3 regions of the Lysinibacillus telephonicus genome follow, and region 3 is predicted to be linked to each of the others. Evidence: riboswitches for the same ligand, from Rfam matches in the RefSeq annotation. Region 3 holds a riboswitch; each other region holds the start of a gene.
What was found. Region 3 has a riboswitch for thiamine pyrophosphate ahead of thiW (energy coupling factor transporter S component ThiW). Riboswitches for the same ligand answer to the same signal wherever they lie in the genome.
Positions count from the first base shown of each region.

Region 1: another riboswitch for thiamine pyrophosphate. It lies ahead of MKY04_RS02700 (ABC transporter substrate-binding protein); the one in region 3 lies ahead of thiW (energy coupling factor transporter S component ThiW).
Region 2: another riboswitch for thiamine pyrophosphate. It lies ahead of tenA (thiaminase II); the one in region 3 lies ahead of thiW (energy coupling factor transporter S component ThiW).

Region 1 is NZ_CP155468.1:555,907-562,232, forward strand. Features, by position in the region: gene MKY04_RS02680 (TatD family hydrolase) at 1-292, opposite strand, end outside; gene MKY04_RS02685 (ABC transporter ATP-binding protein) at 289-1,026, opposite strand; gene MKY04_RS02690 (ABC transporter permease) at 1,028-1,786, opposite strand; gene MKY04_RS02695 (thiamine-binding protein) at 1,786-2,076, opposite strand; gene MKY04_RS02700 (ABC transporter substrate-binding protein) at 2,089-3,096, opposite strand; TPP riboswitch at 3,203-3,313, opposite strand; gene MKY04_RS02705 (hypothetical protein) at 3,434-3,577, opposite strand; gene MKY04_RS02710 (hypothetical protein) at 3,579-3,743, shown strand; gene MKY04_RS02715 (thioredoxin domain-containing protein) at 3,898-4,410, opposite strand; gene MKY04_RS02720 (aliphatic sulfonate ABC transporter substrate-binding protein) at 4,431-5,447, opposite strand; gene MKY04_RS02725 (ABC transporter ATP-binding protein) at 5,450-6,145, opposite strand; gene ssuC (aliphatic sulfonate ABC transporter permease SsuC) at 6,174-6,326, opposite strand, start outside.
Region 2 is NZ_CP155468.1:2,336,126-2,342,451, reverse strand. Features, by position in the region: gene MKY04_RS11070 (S-layer homology domain-containing protein) at 1-572, shown strand, start outside; partial or broken gene MKY04_RS11065 (GTP-binding protein) at 724-1,191, shown strand; gene MKY04_RS11060 (IS110 family transposase) at 1,300-2,577, shown strand; gene MKY04_RS11055 (elongation factor G) at 3,028-4,431, shown strand; TPP riboswitch at 4,519-4,619, shown strand; TPP riboswitch at 4,689-4,788, shown strand; gene tenA (thiaminase II) at 4,910-5,593, shown strand; gene thiM (hydroxyethylthiazole kinase) at 5,580-6,326, shown strand, end outside.
Region 3 is NZ_CP155468.1:3,457,325-3,463,650, forward strand. Features, by position in the region: gene MKY04_RS16755 (S-layer homology domain-containing protein) at 1-979, opposite strand, end outside; gene thiW (energy coupling factor transporter S component ThiW) at 1,342-1,821, opposite strand; TPP riboswitch at 1,925-2,013, opposite strand; gene MKY04_RS16765 (hypothetical protein) at 2,099-2,437, opposite strand; gene MKY04_RS16770 (cysteine hydrolase family protein) at 2,705-3,217, shown strand; partial or broken gene MKY04_RS16775 (transposase) at 3,648-3,989, shown strand; partial or broken gene MKY04_RS22295 (transposase) at 4,008-4,156, shown strand; gene MKY04_RS16780 (TraR/DksA C4-type zinc finger protein) at 4,367-5,050, opposite strand; tRNA gene MKY04_RS16785 (tRNA-Asn) at 5,368-5,439, opposite strand.

The DNA of each region.
Region 1 (6,326 bases), 1.7 Mb from region 3:
AATAAGGCAGCCCAACCTCGCCAATTGCCACCATTTCATGAACATGCCGTTTCATCCATAAAAAAAGTGCTTCTACATCTTGAGAAGAAGGGATTTCTTGCTCCGGATGAAAACCGTACGCCGGCTTCACCCGAGCATCTTCAACCCAATAGCTTCGATTTTTAACACAAGACGCTAAATCAAACGACACAGCAATTAAAGCTTCAATTTGATGCTCAGTTAAACTCGATAAAATATAGTTTCGTTCCTTGTCATCATATTTATCAAGATGGATATGTGCATCGATCATCATTCAACAATTTCCTCCTTAATGTATTGGAAAATTTGCTGCTTTAAATCGAAAAACTCGGTTGTTTCAAGTAAGCTTTCATTTCTTGGTCTAGAAAAGGGGACAGTGATTTCTGCCTTCATAGTTGCCGGTCTCTTTGAAAGTACATAAATGCGATCAGCTAAAAATATCGCTTCTTCGATGCTATGGGTAATAAACAATACGGACTTTCGATTTTCCTCCCAAACAGAAAGAAGCCATTTTTGCATTTTAATTCGTGTAAATTCATCTAAAGCTGAAAATGGTTCGTCTAAACAGAGTAAACTTTGTTTGCTCAGTAGAGCGCGGATAAATGAAACACGTTGTCTCATCCCTCCAGATAAATCAATGGGATAAGAGTTCTCAAACTCTGCAAGTCCTACTTTCTCAAGCCATTGTTTTGCCTCTTCAACATTTGGTTTGCCTGTTAATTCTGCTGCAAGCACTACATTTTCTAATACGGTTCGCCATGGAAACAGGGAAGGCTGTTGCGGCATGTAGCTAATCAATCCTTTTTTTCCATTAATCACTTCATTATTTAATGTGATTGTGCCGTGTTCAGGTTTAATAATTCCGCCAATTAGTTGGAATAGCGTGCTTTTTCCACTGCCAGACGGTCCAAGAATAGCAACGAATTCACGGTCCCTCACATGTAAATTTATATTTTTTAAAACTGAAAGATCTCCATATGCTTTATCTAATCCATTGATTGTTAGCATCCTACACTCCCTCTTTTCTACCTTTAACCATTAGCTTTTCGACGAGTCGTATTACTCCGAACAACAAAAGGCTTAATAGCATAATAAAGAAAATAGCTGCAAATACACGGTCGATGCGGAAGGAGGATTGTGCAAGAGTCATATAAACACCAATTCCTTGTTTTGCACCAAGCCATTCAGAAATCACTGCACCCATCACACTATATGTTGCTGCTATTTTAAGTCCAGAAAAGATTGATGGAAGGGCATGGGGCATTTCTAGCTTCCAAAATATTTGATTTCTACTTGCACCAACCATCTCCATATAGTGTTTTAATTCTGGAGCGGTTTGTCTAAAACCGTCCATGCTTGCGACAACAATAGGAAAGAAACAAACTAAACTAATCACAATGAGTTTCGGCAATAGATCAAAACCAAACCATATAATAAGCAGGGGGGCTAATACAATTGTCGGGATATTTTGGGATAATATTAGCAACGGATAAAGAACTTGGTTTGCTTTTGGTAATCGATAAAGAATGATTGCAATGAAAAGACCAACACTGCATCCAATACTCAAGCCAAGTAATGTTAATTTCATTGTGGAAATTAGATGACCATAAAATTCCCAAATGCCATTGTAAATTTCCTTTATTACATCACTCGGTGCCGGCAATAGCCACATTGGTGTAGCTGTTATATAAACAAGTAGTTCCCAAAGAATGAATAAAAGAAGGAGGAACACAATTGATTTTCCTCCTCGTTGCCACATCTGCTGCATCAACGATATTTCTCCGTTAACGTGTTCATTGTAATTCCGCTAGGTTGGTATAAAATTTTTACTTGTGTAATAACATTTGGACTACCTAATTCAATCATCTTTTCATTCATTTTCTCAATGATGGATAGAAGTTCGGAAAGTTCCCCCTCCATTGTTGTCTCTAATGGATGAACCTCGTATTTCACACCAGAAGCATCAATTACTGCAATAGCAGCATCCACAAAAGGAATGACATCTTCAGGATTTTTTGTTTTAGGTATAATTTGTACACTAATTAATGAATTCGCCATTTTTTTCTCTCCTTATTCCGGTAAAAATTCATTTGTAAATGCTTTTTCCGGATCAAATTCGCCTTCTAATACACCATTTTCCTTCATCCATTCTGCATAATTTGCCCAAATCTCAAGCTTTTGCACTCCCCATCGTGGAGCATCATCTTGGTACTTATCTGCCAACCATTTTTGGCTTTCTAATACAAGCTGTTGATCCAGTTCAGGTGCTGCTGCTGATAGAATACTAGCTGCATCTTCTGGGTTTTCAATTGCATCTTGGTAGCCTTTAGAGGCTGCTGCCACAAAAGCTTTTACGGTATCAGGGTTTTCTTCAATCATTTCTTCATTCGTTGCAAGAACAGGAGTATAGTAATCAAGCTTTTCACTGTAATCGGTTAAATAAATCATGTTAATATCCTCGCCGCGAAGTTCAGCTTCAACACCTGTCCAACCATAATAAATCCATGCAAAGTCAATTCCTTGGTTCGCCATCGTAAAGAAGTCGGCATTTCCTGCATTAACGATATCAAGCTTGTTAATATCTGCATTGTCTGATTTCATTAATGTTTCTAGAACTGATTGCTCAATAGGAGATCCCCAACCTCCATAAGTTTTGCCTTCAAAATCTTTAGGAGAAGTAATATTTTTGCCCGCAGGTGAGGCAAATCCAGATGTGTTATGTTGAATTACCGCTGCAATTGAAACGATAGGTACATTTTGTGTTCGAGCAAGTGTAATGGATTCTTGATAGCTGACACCGAATTCCGCTTGGCCAGAAGCTACGAGCTGATCTGCACCTGCATCACCAGGTTGAATAATTTCAACGTCTAATCCTTGTTCTTCAAAATAGCCTTTTTCTTTTGCTACATAAAGCCCCGTATGATTTGTATTTGGTGTCCAATCTAAAACAACGGTTACTTTTTCTAATGGTTTTTCTTCTGTTTGCTCGTTTGTGTTTGTTTCAGTTTGTGATTCCTTTGATTGACAGCCAACAAGCGCTAAAACTGCAATCATCACCAGAAAGAAAAGTTTTTTCATGATGAATCCTCCATTGTAATGAATTATTCATACTCGAAGAAATAAAAAACGTCTAGGATAGTATCCCAGACGTTAAAAAACATTCATTTCAAAATGAAAAGAAAATCAAATTGAAGTCAATGTTCCCTACGCTGGTATTAACCAAATCAGGTTCAAAGGGTTAGTATCTTACGGGATACAATCTCAGCTGGCCATACCAGCTCCCCTACATTTCTTCTTGCTATGAACTTTGTATTTTATTTTAGCAATGACTATAGCACGGAGCAATCATTTTTTATTTAACATTTAAGGTAAAAAGGGGAAGGGGGATCTATCTTACTATTGGAATTAGTTGAGTTTATTCCGTAAAATGTTTTACTTCTTCCCATGCTGCATTTGGATCATCTGCCTTTTTCCATACTCGGCCAGTTGTTGTATCATATAAATAGAGCCATTCTTCATTTACAAGCAACTCGTAATTTTCACTTACAGAATCATTCATATTGATAGAACTTAGATTAGATGAAAGATCCCACCCAGCATTATTAATTGCATTAGATATTAATGAGGCGGCTACTAAAATACTAATACTTAAAATTACGATTGAGCCAATTAGAGATAATCGTTTTTTACTCTCAATTTTTATTCCTCCTTTAGGTTATGATTGAAAATCATTTATTAATACAATAACAAAATCCCACTAATTTCCAAAGTGTATATTAGACTACAAAAAAACTGAACTAATTGTGCATTAGTTCAGCTTTAAATTTAACTATCTATAAATAGTCTACTTACATATTGAATTACTCTAGCTTTTTTGAATTATAACAATTGATCGATTTCCTTTTTTAGTTGTGCTGCATCAATTTCGACTGGGTATTGGAATTCTTTATTGTTAATGAAGACAGTTGGCACCATTTTAACGTTGCGTTTAACAGCTTCTGCAACAATTTGTAAGCTTAAATCGATTGTTTCAGGTTCTTCTTTTAAGCCGTATTGTTCTGTCAGCATTTTTTTGATACTATCACTGTCGATTTCATGCCATTCGCTTTGCTTTGCGAAAAGGTCTTTCATCAAGTCATAAACACGTTCAGGCTCCTTATAATCAAAGAAACAGTTTGCAAGTGTTCCGTATAATAGCATTTCACGTGGTTTATCAAAATGCTTAATAACATATTCTACTTGGCCATTTTCAATATAAGGTTGAAGTGTTTTATCAGCAGCCTCAAAAAATGTAGCACAATAAGGGCATGCCAAGTTTAGAAAAACCTCTACTTTTACTGGAGCTCCTTTTGAACCATAGCTTAAAAAGGCATTTTCAATTACTGTTGTCATTTTTGTACCTCCCGAATTTATTATTGAACATTGCTTGGAATAATTGATTCATCAATATTCACAGCTTCCTTAATATTAATTTCTGTTTCCAATAAACCTGCGTTAAAGAATGTATCTGCTAATTGCTGCTGGCTTGAGATAATTTCATCACCGATTTTTTGAACACCAAAAGTACGGCGGTTGTTTGCTTGTTGAAGTGGTGCTGCGTCTAAACCTAATTCAGAAGATAGAATATTTGCTACTTCATCTTTGTTTTCATTTGCCCATTGATCGGCATTTTGCAATTCTTCTAGAATAATAGATACTACATCAGGTTTTTCTGTTAATAATTGGTCTGTTGCGAAGTAGAATGTACGGTTTTCCGTTAAATCAGAGCCATTCACAATTGTGCGAGTTTCTACTGTGTTTTCAACGATTGCTAAGTATGGATCCCATGAACCGTAAACATCGAATTCACCTTTTGTGAAGGCCGCTAAACCTTCAGCCGCATCCTTATAGAAAATAATCTCTACATCATCCGGTGAAATACCCGCTTTTTCTAATGCAACAAGCAATAAATAATGTTGGTTGCCGCCTTTTGTAACTCCAATTTTTTTACCTTTTAAATCTTTTACTGTTTGAATATCTGAATCTGCTTTTGCCACTAATGCAACACCTTCTGGATATGGGGCTTCAGAGGCAACATAGTTTAAAGGATGACCTCCCGCTTGCATAAATACAGCATTGCCGTCAGATGCATGACCGAAATCGATATTGTTTGTGTTTAAAGCTTCTAATAGCACTGTGCCAGTAGGGAAAACTTTCCATTCTACAGTGTAACCAGCTTCTTCAAGTGCCGCATCTAGGTTGCCATGTTCTTTTAAAATGTTAATTGTATTTCCTTTTTGGTAGCCAATTGTAATTACTTCTTTTTCCGTACTGCCAGTTGATTCATCAGTTGGTTCTTCGTTTGTAGACCCTGTACTTGATTCATTGCCGCAAGCAGCTAAAACTAATACAAATAATGCAGTAATTAAAAATAACAGCGATTTTTTCATGCTCATCCTCCTAAAATTTGATTTAATATTTTTTGCTCGTAGTAGGTGAATTTTTCATCACGTTCACGAGGTCTAGGCAAATCAATTTTTTCATCTAGCTGAATCGTTCCTTTATCGATGACAATGACGCGATCTGCAAGACGAACCGCTTCTGTTACATCGTGTGTTACGAGAAGGGAAGTAAATTCCTGCTGCTGCCAAAGTCCCTCGATTAAGTTTTGCATTTCAATTCGTGTTAACGCATCTAGAGCTCCAAGGGGCTCGTCGAAAAGCAATATATCTGGGTTGCTAGCCAATGCTCGTGCAAGAGCAATTCGTTGCTTTTGACCACCTGACAATTGATCTGGCCAATCTGTCTTTTTATCGATTAATCCAACTTTTTGCAGAGATTGCTCTGCAACTTCATTATTAATGGCTCCAAGTTCGATGTTTTTAATAATACTTTTCCAAGGAATGAGTCGATCATCCTGGAACATAATACGAATTTTCGGCTTGCTACCACTGTTGCTAGAAAAAGATAAAGTTCCTTTTGAAATCTCTTCTAGCTGTGCAATGACGCGTAATAGTGTACTTTTCCCACAGCCGCTGCGGCCAACAATTGCCGTAAAACTCCCAGGTTCAATAGAGAGGTTTATGTCATGTAGTACTTCATTATCCCCGTAGCTTTTACTTACATCCTTTAGTTCAATGTTGAACATCCTAACACCTCACTTTTATATCCAAATATTATTTTTTATGAAAAGCCGGATGCCATTTTAATAGACGATGTTCAAATAACTTTGCAATTAAATCTGATAGTTTTCCTAAAATGGCGTAAAGGACAATTGTTAATACAATAATATCCATCTGCATAAATTCACGGGCACTCGTAGCCAAAAA
Region 2 (6,326 bases), 1.1 Mb from region 3:
ATAGTGGGGAACTATTTAATATTCCAAATTATAAAGAGCCTTTGAGAAATTATGCGGATTTATTGGTTTCAAGGAAAGAGGAGGGACATATTATTCAAGTAGATAATAATTCATATTATATTTCTGACTACTTTCCTGTGAACCAAAAAGTCACAACACATTCATCTATGAATCACGTTCTTGGAGGGATGAATATTTTATTAATGGCCTACTTAGAATTTGGTGATGAAAAGTATTTAGAAACTGCAAGAGCTATTCAAACAGCAATAGAGAGAGATCAAGATAAATGGATACGCGATAATGGTGACATTTGGTATAAAATTAGTCCAGAGTATGAGTTTGTAGGGGATGACTACAAACATTTAACGTTAGAGGATTTAATCCAATCCTATAAGCTTTGGTCTCAAGTTGATAAAACATATTTACCAACAATCGAAAAATTGATTGCTTCGAAAGCATCTTACTTATCAAATGAAAATCTCGGCTATACAACGAAAATTTATAATGGATTAAATGATATTGGTTTATTGAAATACTTACCTGAAGGCCCAGAACAAACAGATGCTTTATAATAAGACAAAGTTACATCTCTTTTATTTTATTTAGTTTTTCATCTGTTGCTTATAACACTGCGCTTTTAGAAAAATGATCCGTCTCATAGGTGAGGCGGATTATTTTTTGATACAATACTTTTATTATTGTAAATAAGAAGGAAGTAATAATATGTATAAAACTTTTGGCGTACTTGCCCATGTAGATGCTGGCAAGACAACCTTTTCTGAGCAGCTGCTTTACCATACGGAGAGCATTAAAGAAAGAGGGCGTGTTGATCATAAGGACGCATATTTAGATAATCATGCGATTGAACGTCAACGTGGAATTACCATCTTTGCTGAGCAAGGCAGAATTCATTATAAAGGAGATACTTATACTTTAATTGATACACCAGGACATATGGATTTTTCACCAGAAATGGAACGGGCAATTAGTATAATGGATTACGCTATTCTATTAATCAGTGCAGTTGATGGAATTGAAGGACATACTGAGACAGTTTGGAATCTTTTAAGGAAATACCATGTTCCAACATTTATTTTCATTAATAAAATTGACCGTGAAGGGGCAGCTGTTGAAGAGGTAATGCAAAGCATTAAAAAAGAATTTTCAACGGATGCTTTATTATTAAAGGAGCATTCCTGTTAGAAGGATTTTCAGGGTCTTGAAATAAAAAAAGCCCTCTAGTATGATGCATGAGTGTCAACAGCCATTGACCCATCATCACACAGGAGGACTCCGTCTATGAATTTTAATACGAACCAGAAAATTAATCAAGTCACTGAAAATACACTCGTCGTAGGTATCGATATCGCTAAGCACAAACATTATGCTTGCGCAATTGATGAACGAGGCCGTGTGCTTCAAAAGTCATTCCCTTTCACGCAATCAAGAAATGGGTTTGATGCATTTTATGAAAAGTTATTAACTTTACTTACTACGCATGATAAAAGCGAAATATTAGTTGGTTTTGAGCCTACAGGCCACTACTGGATGAATCTCGCTGTCTATCTTTTTGAACATGGGATTCCGTTTATCATGGTGAATCCGAGCCATGTGAACAAATCCAAAGAATTGGACGATAATCTCCAAACGAAGAACGATCAAAAGGATGCACTTGTAATTGCGCGTCTAATACGTGATGGACGTTTTAGCTATCCACGTATTCTAGAAGGCGTGGAAGCGGAATTACGAAACGGTGCCACGTTACGTTCAAAGATACAAGAAGATCTCAATGCATTACAAAATCGTCTCATTCGATGGTTGGATCGCTTTTTCCCAGAATTTATGTCTGTTTTTAAAAGTTTCGGAAAGATGGCGTATGCGGTTCTTGAAAAGACACCTCTACCCGCTGATATTCTCGGTAAATCTCCCGAAGAATTATTGTTTTTATACCGTCAGGTAGAGGGATTAAAATCACCTCAATTGCCGAAGGCAAAACAATTAGTCGAGGCTGCTCAATCTTCAATCGGGTTGACAGAAGGTCTTACGATGGCACGAATAGAAATTGCCACACTCCTTAGTCAACGCAAATTGATGCAACAACAGCTCGATAGTCTAACAGAACAATTAATTGAATTAACGAAACAAATGACGGATTATGAGTATCTAGCCACTGTGCCTGGTATTGGCGATGTAACAATCGTCGATCTTCTTTCAGAGATTGGTTCCTTCACTCAATATGAGCATCCACGCCAATTAATCAAACTAGCGGGACTCACATTACGTGAAAACTCATCTGGGCAACACAAAGGTCAGAAACGCATTTCAAAGCGAGGAAGAAGAAAGCTTCGTTCTCTCTTATTCCGAGTTATGATACCGTTGATTCGCCATAATGAAGCCTTTAAGCAATTACATGAATATTACACCACACGCACAGTTAATCCACTTCGAAAGAAGCAATCGATGGTTGTCCTTTGTGGTAAGTTACTGAAGATTTTACACGCTCTATGCAAGAAGAAAGTACAGTTTGATGAACAACTTATGATGAAAGACCTTTATTGTCTCGTAGAGGCAGCCTAAGCTACACCTTAGCTCGATTAAATTACAAAAGGATGACACGGAGAAGCCGGCATTATTTATTCCATCCGACTACGAGTCCCTAAAGGAGCATCGCCAGCCTCTGCCTTATGAATAGACCGAACGAAGGAATGTATGCGCTAGACGCCAAGAGACATGGGAGGGTACGTCATCATAAGCATTGCAGAGATCCAATTGTGCATCACATATTGGAACGGAAAGTTAATTACTACCAATTAACTTTAGCGAAGCGTATCCTCAAACTGTAAATGAATTGAAGTATTGTAAAATACTAAAATATTATTCTTTAAAAAATATTTTTTCTATTAGATAAAACGGGTCAAACCGTTGATATATCAACATTTATAGAGGGAGGAGATTAATGATCAATCGATTCCGGAAAGTATTTTAGAATGGATTGCGGAACGTGATGAGAAGCTGTTTGAGCATTATATGGAAGATAATATAGACATATCGCAATATTTTTCTGCGCTATTGAAGATGATTCAAAACGAACAAGCATTTATTTGTATGGCAGGTTCAGCTTTAAAAGATATAAAAGTCAAAGAATTTTTTAACCAATTTGCAATACTTACAAAAACTAAATTTGACAATGATGCACCTTTCCAAGGAAAAGTGTTTAAAATTCGCCATGATGAACAAAATCAGCGAATTACATTTATAAAAGCGTTAAGTGGAACGCTAAAAGTTAGAGATGAGTTTCAATTTGAAGATTTAACTGAAAAAGTAACAGAAATTCGACTTTATAATGGAACTCAATTTAATATAGTTCAGCAAGTTAATGCTGGTGAGATATTTGCAGTAAAAGGACTTACATATGCAAAAATTGGGGATGTTCTAGGTGACAACGCAAATCTTAATGAACAATTTGAACTTGTCCCAACCTTACAGGCAAAAGTTGTCTACAAAGGGGCAGAGCATATTAAGGAAATATTGCGTATTTTTCGCTTACTTGAATCTGAAGAGCCAACATTACAAGTGGTTTGGAGCGAGAAATTTCAAGAAATACATGTGCATGTTATGGGAATCATTCAGCTTGAAGTTTTAGAAGATATAGCAAAAACACGATTTAGTATTGATGTGCAATTTGAAGAACCGAAAATTTTATATTTAGAAACAATTCAAAATACCGTTACGGGTTACGGACATTTCGAGCCACTAAAACATTATGCTGAAGTTCATTTGAAAATGGAACCTGCTCCGAGAGGTTCAGGTATTCTGTTTGACAATGCTTGTCACGCAGATGACTTGTCAATTGGGCATCAAAGACTAGTTGAGAAGCATTTATTTGAACGGGATCACCATGGCTTATTGACGGGATATCCAATTACGGATATCAAATTTACATTGTTAACTGGCCGTGCACATAACAAGCATACTGAAGGGGGAGATTTCCGTGAAGCAACCTTCCGAGCATTACGGCAAGGTCTAGAACAAGCTGAAAATATATTGCTCGAACCCTATTATCGTTTTAAGATGAAAGCTCCCTTAGATTTTATTGGAAGAATAATGACAGATATTCAACAAGCTTTTGGCACTTTTGAACCTCCAATTATGTCAGAAAATCAGGTAACGATTATTGGGAAAGCACCTGTCTCTACCTTTATGAATTACAATACTATTTTTTCGGCATACACAAATGGAAAAGGTGCTTTATCGATTCAATTTTCTGGCTACGATATTTGCCATAATTCTGAAGAAGTAATTGAACAAATTAATTATGATAAAAATGCTGACCCTGAATATACATCATCAAGTATTTTTTGCGTGAAAGGAAAAGGCTATGTTGTCCCATGGGATGAAGCAGAAGAAGCAATGCATTGTTTAAAAAAGTAGTATTAATGGTATAAATAGTTGATTAATTTATCTGAAACTTAATCCTCTTGAATATTCAAAAAAAACTGCTAGAATATTATTAATTAGAATATTTGCAGGGGGGGTGCTTTTGCGCCTGAGAAGGTTAAAACCTGACCCTTTGAACCTGTTCAGTTAATACTGGCGTAGGGAGCAAAGTACATTACAAGTGAAAATTTCGCTTATTTGTGCTGTAAAAATGCTCTCCATTTTGGAGAGTTTTTTATTTGCTAAATATCTCTAATTGCAGGGGGGGTGCTTTTGCGCCTGAGAAGGTTAAAACCTGACCCTTTGAACCTGACAGTTAATACTGACGTAGGGAGCAATTAAACCATTTTGGGAAGAATTCGCTGATTACCTAGCAGTGAAACCACTTTCTAATAGGAAAAACGCTCTTTTTGTCATAAAACAAAAAGAGCGTTTTTTTCTCTCTTACGTCCACCAAAAAAGGAGGACATTCATGATATTTTGTGAAGAAGTAAGAACAGAAACGGATCTTTATTTTGAAGGGAGCTTTAATCATCCATTTGTAAAAGGTATAGTAGATGGTTCACTGCCTATTGAAAAATTTAAGTATTACATGATGCAAGATGCTTACTATTTAAAGCACTACACTAAAATTTTAGCCATTGCTGCATCTAAGGCAGAAACAAATGATGATATTGTATTCTTTTTGGATTCTTGTAGTTATATTAATGAATCTGAGTTAGTTTTACACCGTACTGTTTTTAAAGAGTTAGGTGTAACTGAAGATGAAATAAATAATTTTGAACCCGCACCATCTACCTACAATTATGTTAGCCATATGTATAATGCAGTACACAATGGTGGTGTGGAAGAAGCTTTCGCAGCAATTTTACCATGTCCATGGATTTATCAGGAGATTGGGGAGAAATACAAAGATTCAAAACCTGGAGTGAAATTGTATCAAGAATGGATAGACATATACAGCAGTCCTGAACTTAAAGAAAAAATCGACTTTCAAAAAGCGATGATGAATCGCTTTGCAATAGAACACCCCTTAAAGATCTACCTTCTTAAATCTCATTTTAAAAAGAGCTGCTATTATGAATGGAAATTTTGGGAGATGTCCTGGACGTTAGAAAATTGGAAGAAAGAGGTGGAATATTATGAGTATGTTTAAAATACGTCAAAAAAATCCGTTAGTTCATTGTATTACAAATTATGTTGTTGCTAATTTTACAGCGAATGGAATGTTGGCAATTGGTGCTTCTCCTGTAATGGCAGATGAAATGGATGAAGTACAAGAAATGGTGTCCATTGCCAACGCTTTATTACTTAACATTGGTACATTAAATCAACGAACACTAGAAACGATGAAACTTGCGGGAAAAAAGGCAAATGAATTGAATATACCTGTTGTACTAGACCCAGTTGGTGTAGGTGCTACAAAATTCCGCCAAAATGCTGTAAATGAAATTTTAAATAGTATTAATATCCAACTTATTCGTTGTAATGCGGGGGAACTTGCCACTATTGCAGGTGTTAATTGGCATTCTAAAGGTGTAGATAGTGGAGAAGGGAGTATGGATGTAGCTTCAGTTGCTAAACAGGTTGCCCATCAATATAACTGCCTTGTTATTGTTACAGGTGCTGCAGATTATGTAACAGATGGGAAAAATGAAGAGTGGGTACCTGGTGGAAATGAACTAATGACTCAGGTTACTGGAACTGGATGCCTGCTTAGTGCAATTTGCGCCGCCACATTAACATTAGAGGGAAACAAGATTCAAAATTTACAAAACGTGTTGACAGACTATAAAAAAGTAGCTGAAAATGCCTCAAAGAAAAAATTATTAGGGTCATTCCAAATGGAAGTTATTAACGGAATCCATGAGGCTTCTATTGGAGGAGAG
Region 3 (6,326 bases):
ATTTATTTGATAAAAAATGAATATCTGATACCTCTTCACGAGATGTTGTTACTGAAGCAGTTAAATCTTTTTTTGCAACACCACTTACTGTTAAGCTATAAGTTCCGTCAGAGAATTTATGGTCAACTGTTATAACTGCTTTCGTTTTTTCTTCGTTCCACTCAACTTTGCCTACTGTAATCGCCGTAGTACCACGAGTTACTGTAAATTTAGCAGTGTCTGCGGATGTTACTGCACCGTCAAATTCAACTGTTAATTGACTTACAGCAGTTGCCGCTAATGATTTAATTGTAACTTCAGCAGCTGGTTTAGCAGAAGCATTTAATGTACGATTTAAAAATGATGCAAATTGTGCACGAGTCACCGTTTTTTTCGGTTGAAAGTTGTCTACGTTAGAAATGCCAATGTTACGCAAAGCTTGAATTACTCCACGAGCTTCTTCCTTGGCTGCTGCCAAGTCAGCAACAGTTAAGCTTTCCGAACCTGCTGCTAATTCCACTAAAGATTTGCCATAAACCACTTTGTAGGCACGGTCAAAAGTAAGAGCCATGTTTTCACGAGTAATGCTGTCTGCAGCGTTTAAGTTGCCGTCAGTGCCGATGAATATACCGTTATCTTTAACTAGTGCAGCATATTTCACCAATTCTTGGTCAACTGCATCTACAGCAACATCATCGAAACGTTGAACTGTATTATAATCAGCTGGGAATTCGAAACCTTGAGATTCGACCCATTTACCAAGCATTTTAACAACCTGACCACGAGTTAATTCCGCGTTTGGTTTAAAAGTTCCGTCCTCGTACCCATTGATAATGCCAGCTTCAACTAATGCGCTAATATTCTCGGCATGCGAGTTTGCTGCATCAACATCTGGAAATGTTGATGCAGCCGAAACAGCTGGTACAATCGCAGACGCTACTAAAGAAGCTGTTGCCGCAGTTGATAGGAATTTTTTGTATTTTTTTGGTTGGTTAGTCATTAGAGAAATTCCTCCTGTATTTACTAGATTTAATAATGTTATCGATTCGTATTTAATTACCACTTATTCTATGTATGACTTCTCAGTTGATATTGATAATCATTATCATTAAGAATGATTATAGCATTCCTTTTGTTTTCGTCAATACTTTCCAAATTTTTATTTTCTAAAAAATTGTTTTAAAGAATGCTAGAAATCAAGCTAAACTGTACATATAAGAGTAATTCGAATTTCTCATTCTATTATGTCCCGATAAGGGGGGAATTCAAATAACAAATCGAAATTTTTAACCAATTATTTACAATCTGTTTAATTATATAAGGTTGAATCTATTTTTACATGATGCTTTATCACTACACTTGTTATAGTACTTTATTTCGAACTAATAGTTTTAATACTGCATAGCCAAGGACAGCCCCTACAAATGAACTTGCAATAAAGGCTGGAAGTAAGCCAAATAATGTTGTATCCTGCCCTAACAATAATACTCCAATCGGATAAGTAGCCATCGCTCCTAAAATACCCGTCCCTATAACTTCCCCTGTTGCTGTCAGCTCTAAATTTTTTGTTTTCGTATATAGTACGCCAGCTAACAAAGCACCAATCATGCTGCCTGGATAAGCAAATAAACTCCCAGTCCCTAATAGATTTCGCAATGTTGATGTTAAAAAGGCTTGTATTACAGCATATGCAGGTCCTAGCAATACAGCTGAAATAACATTAGCTAAATGTTGAATTGGGAATGCTTTAGCAAATCCAAGTGGAATATAAATTGTTGTGCTAGCTGCTGTTGTTATTGCCGAAATAATTGCTGTGTAGGTAATCCTTTTCGTTTTATTCATCCATCTTTCCCTCTTTCTTTTGTTAAGCTAAACCACTATCCTGATTAGGATCACAATTCTTTCAACAAAAAAACTATTTACAGAACGTAAATAGGGAAAATGGCAAAAAACGTGTACACTTCCCTACGTTAGTCCTAACTAAATCAGGTTCAAAGGGTACTTCTCAGCCTGTTGGCGCCCCTAGTGTTTAGCTATTTAATTATATTTATCTTAACAATTCCCAGGAATTTTACAACATTATTTGTAATAACATTGAGTATTCCCAATGTTAGGGGGATTAAGATACTATTATATTTTTACGCGGTTTCACATACTTTTTACGCGGGTTTTTGTTGTTTTTACGCGCTTTCGAGCGATATTTACGCGCTTTTACTGCTTTTTTACGTGCTTTGTTATTTTTACGCGGTTTCACATACTTTTTACGCGGTTTTTTGTTGTTTTTACGCGGTTTCACATATATTTTACGCGGTTTTTTGTTGTTTTTACGCGCTTTCAAGCGATATTTAAGCGCTTTTACTGCTTTTTTACGTGCTTTGTTATTTTTACGCGCTTTCAAGCGATATTTAAGCGCTTTTACTGCTTTTTTACGTGCTTTGTTATTTTTACGCGGTTTCACATATTTTTTACGCGGTTTTTTGTTGTTTTTACGCGCTTTCGGACGATATTTACGCGCTTTTACTGCCTTTTTTACGTGCTTTGTTATTTTTACGCGGTTTCACATATTTTTTACGCGGTTTTTTGTTGTTTTTACGCGGTTTTTTCACGTTCTTCGGACGATATTTAAGCGTATTTACTACAATTACATTTTCAATTTTTATGTAGTTTTGTAAATCTTTAAATGTTAGAATCATTAACATATTTCAAAATGAAAGAGGTAAAAATTATGGAGACTTGTGCAGATGTTTTAATCGTTATCGATTTGCAAAATGGCGTATGTTACAGTGGAGATCATTTATTTGATTTAGAAATTTTACTTACTAAAGTAAATAATAGAATCGCCTTATATAGAAAATTACATAAACCAATCATTTTTGTTCAGCACTGCGATGAAGATTTGGTGCCTGAAGGAGAACTTTGGGCTATTAATGCCCATCTAGATGTACAAGAACAAGATTTTTTTGTAAGAAAAACTCATGCAAACTCTTTTTACAAAACGAATTTAAAAAATCTTTTAGACCAATTAGCTGTTCACCATATTGAATTTTGCGGCGCCCAAACAGAATACTGCATGGATGCTACGATTAAATTTGCACATGGATTAGGATATAAAAACTTCATGGTACAAAAAGCAACCTCTACTTTAAATAACCCATATATGTCTGCCAAAGAGACAATAGATTTTTATGAGAATATTTGGAACCACAGATTTTTAGAATTGATAGAAGATGAATCTTAGAGGATTCATCACTTTTTTTATGTAGTACATGAAATCCTATGCAAGCAAAATAAGTGTAATATTGTGTAATCGCGATAAAATTATTTAATTTTAAATCCCAAAACGCATTACACCGTCAGCATCTCTGGACGGTGTAAAAATAAAATTGTTTAATTTTTGGTGCAATTGCTGAATAACACGTCTTAGATGTTACAATAAGGTCGTTTGAAACTCTCAGTTTTATTCAACAATAGCGCCCGATGTTGAACAACTTATGGAATTTCTTTATGTTTTATAGCATCAAGATTATTAACTCCCATTTGTTCAAATCTAATTACTAACCAAGGAATCACTATAAGTGTAATTTTATACTTGTATTTTCAACTTGAACTTTTAGTAAAAAAAGCACAATTCTTTTTAAAGAATGGCACTCCCAAAACGATTCCATATACAAATTGTTACTGATGAAAGGCTATTAGCTAAAAAAGGAATTTCATCTGCTATAGATCCAGATGCCCGATTTGGACGTAAGTCCATATCAAAATCCTTTTTCGGATATAAAACACATTTAACAATGACAGAAGAAGAAATTATTACAGATTTAGTTGTTACATCTGGGAATGAAGATGATGGAAGGCAATTACAGACTTTAGTAAATAACTCTCGAAACAAACATCTGACTATAAAAGAAGTTTTTGCAGATACAGCATACTCATCAAAGGATAACTTATCTTTTCTACAAACAGAAAACATAAAGGCCAATATTCCACTAAATCCAATTGTTTACGGTCAACGCAAAGGGACCCATAAACGAATTGAACATAAAATGCTGAACTTAAGAACGCACATAGAATGACCAGGGCAAAATACCGTGGTCTATTTGGCATGAAAATGCAAGCGTATCTCACTGCATTTGTTGTAAATGTAAAAAGAATGATAAAACTACAGGAAGCCAACTAAGGGCTTTTTATAGGCAATAATGACAAAAAAGTCTCTGGTAATAAAAAATTTAAATTACTAGAGACTTTTTTGTAGTATTTTTTAAAGTTTCTTTCTTTTTGCAGTGCCCTCTTTTAAAAGAATTACGCTCGATTATGGGAGCCGTTAATTAAGCTAAAGTAACTGTTACTTCAATAACGGTTTTTGTTAGACTCATTTTGAATCCCACATTTAATCCTCTAAATAATCAAATTTTCTCGCGTGTTCTACTTCCCGAATGGAAACTTGACGTGTTAATTCATCTGTTTCAGAGATGTGGTAGGAATCCCATTCGTCATTAACGGCAATTTCTTCCGGGTCTTCGTATAATTCATCATAATTATCAAAATCCCCTTCAAAATCAGACGGTGTTTCGGATGTTCCATATTTTGCTACAACTTGAAACGTATCTTCATAATCATGAATATCATCCTTGTCATCTCGGCCAGAAAAAGAATTGTCAACTGGAGGAAGAATCACCTGCTCTTCAACCGGTCGATCTGTTGGTATATCTTTTGCATCCGTATGTTCAATACAAAAAGAGGTATAGGGCAGTGCCACCAATCTTTCATATGGGATATCTTGAAGACAAACTTCACATACGCCATAGGTTCCATCCTCAATCTTTTGTAAGGCAGTATTTACTTTTGCTAACTCATCATCGTCATGGACTTTTAACGCCATATCTTTTTCACGTTCGTATAATTCGGTACCTAGATCTGCAGGATGATTATCGATTGTTGACAACTCATCAACAGAATCCCGTAGACTACCACGTTCTAAATATTCATCATCTGTATCCATTTTTCGTTGGAGCGAGTATTTTTGCTCAATTAGCATATTTTTTAACTTTGTTATCTTCTTCTCGTTTAGAATAGTCATCACGTCCTTTTTATTATTATGAACAAATTTTGATTGGAGTATTTGTCTAAGGAAAAGTTTAAATAAAGACAAGAACAATTTATAAAATTCACAACATCTTCAAGGCTTTCAACTAGAAATCAATTATCTTTAAAGGCGTTGCTTCAACATCAACCCTTAAACGGAAAAAGACACATTCCTTGTAAAGAAATGTCCCAGATTGTTGAATATCAAAAAATAAAGCTGTTAAATGGTAATAATAAAAACGAACGCTCATCCTTTTTCAAGAATAGCGTTAGTTTAGATTTGGAATTTAAATTAATGATTTTATACTCCGAAGGTAGGACTCGAACCTACGACCAATCGGTTAACAGCCGATTGCTCTACCACTGAGCTACTTCGGAAAGGTGTTATGGCCTTTATTTCCTACTTGATTATACTTGCCAAACATAAATCAATTTATACTATTAATTCTTTTTGTTAAAGAGTTTCTGTAAATCCTTGTTTTTCAGATATTTCCCTCGAGGATTTTATACTTCATTACGGAGAGCAATCCATTCGATTATTAAGATATTCTTTTAGTTATCAAAAATAATAAAAACCCAGAATAATTTATGAAAAAGCGAAATTATTCTGACGTCAGATAAGCGTAATTATACAACTTCTCGTTAATCTATAATATGTTTAATTACCGCTTGTTATTATGGTTGTCATTGTTGTTACAGCCAAATCTTCAGCAAACTCCTCACGGTTGTTACGGTTGTCAGCATCATTTTTTTGATGGTTGTTACGCTGGTTGTTGTTGTTTCACCTCCACAATTAAATATAATTTGAAAGTTTATTACTATAGGTAGGCAATTAATAATGGGTATACAATTCCATGCTTTTAACTTCGAATTTACTCCAAGGTTGTTTTCTCCACTGATTGAGTGATGAATACTTTACGTCTAATTGTTAGTATGTTTTTCATGCTTCTGGTATCAATTGTAGCTAAAGTAGTTTATTCCGCAGTATGGCTCAATTGTTGAATAACATGACTGGAGTTTTTTATTATAAATTAAACGACTTTACTGTAAATTAATTATATATCTGTACAAATATCTTATCGGAAAATTTTATTAATAAAAAACTACCAAAAATCAGTATACCCGCCCTAAATAGCCTTTTTTTAAGGTGACAAAACTGTTTAATCCTATAAACAATTAGTGTGATAATTAAGCCAAATAAAAAATGTACATAACTAAGTTGATTTTAGTTATGTACACTTTTATCTTTTCCCTAATGAGGCTTA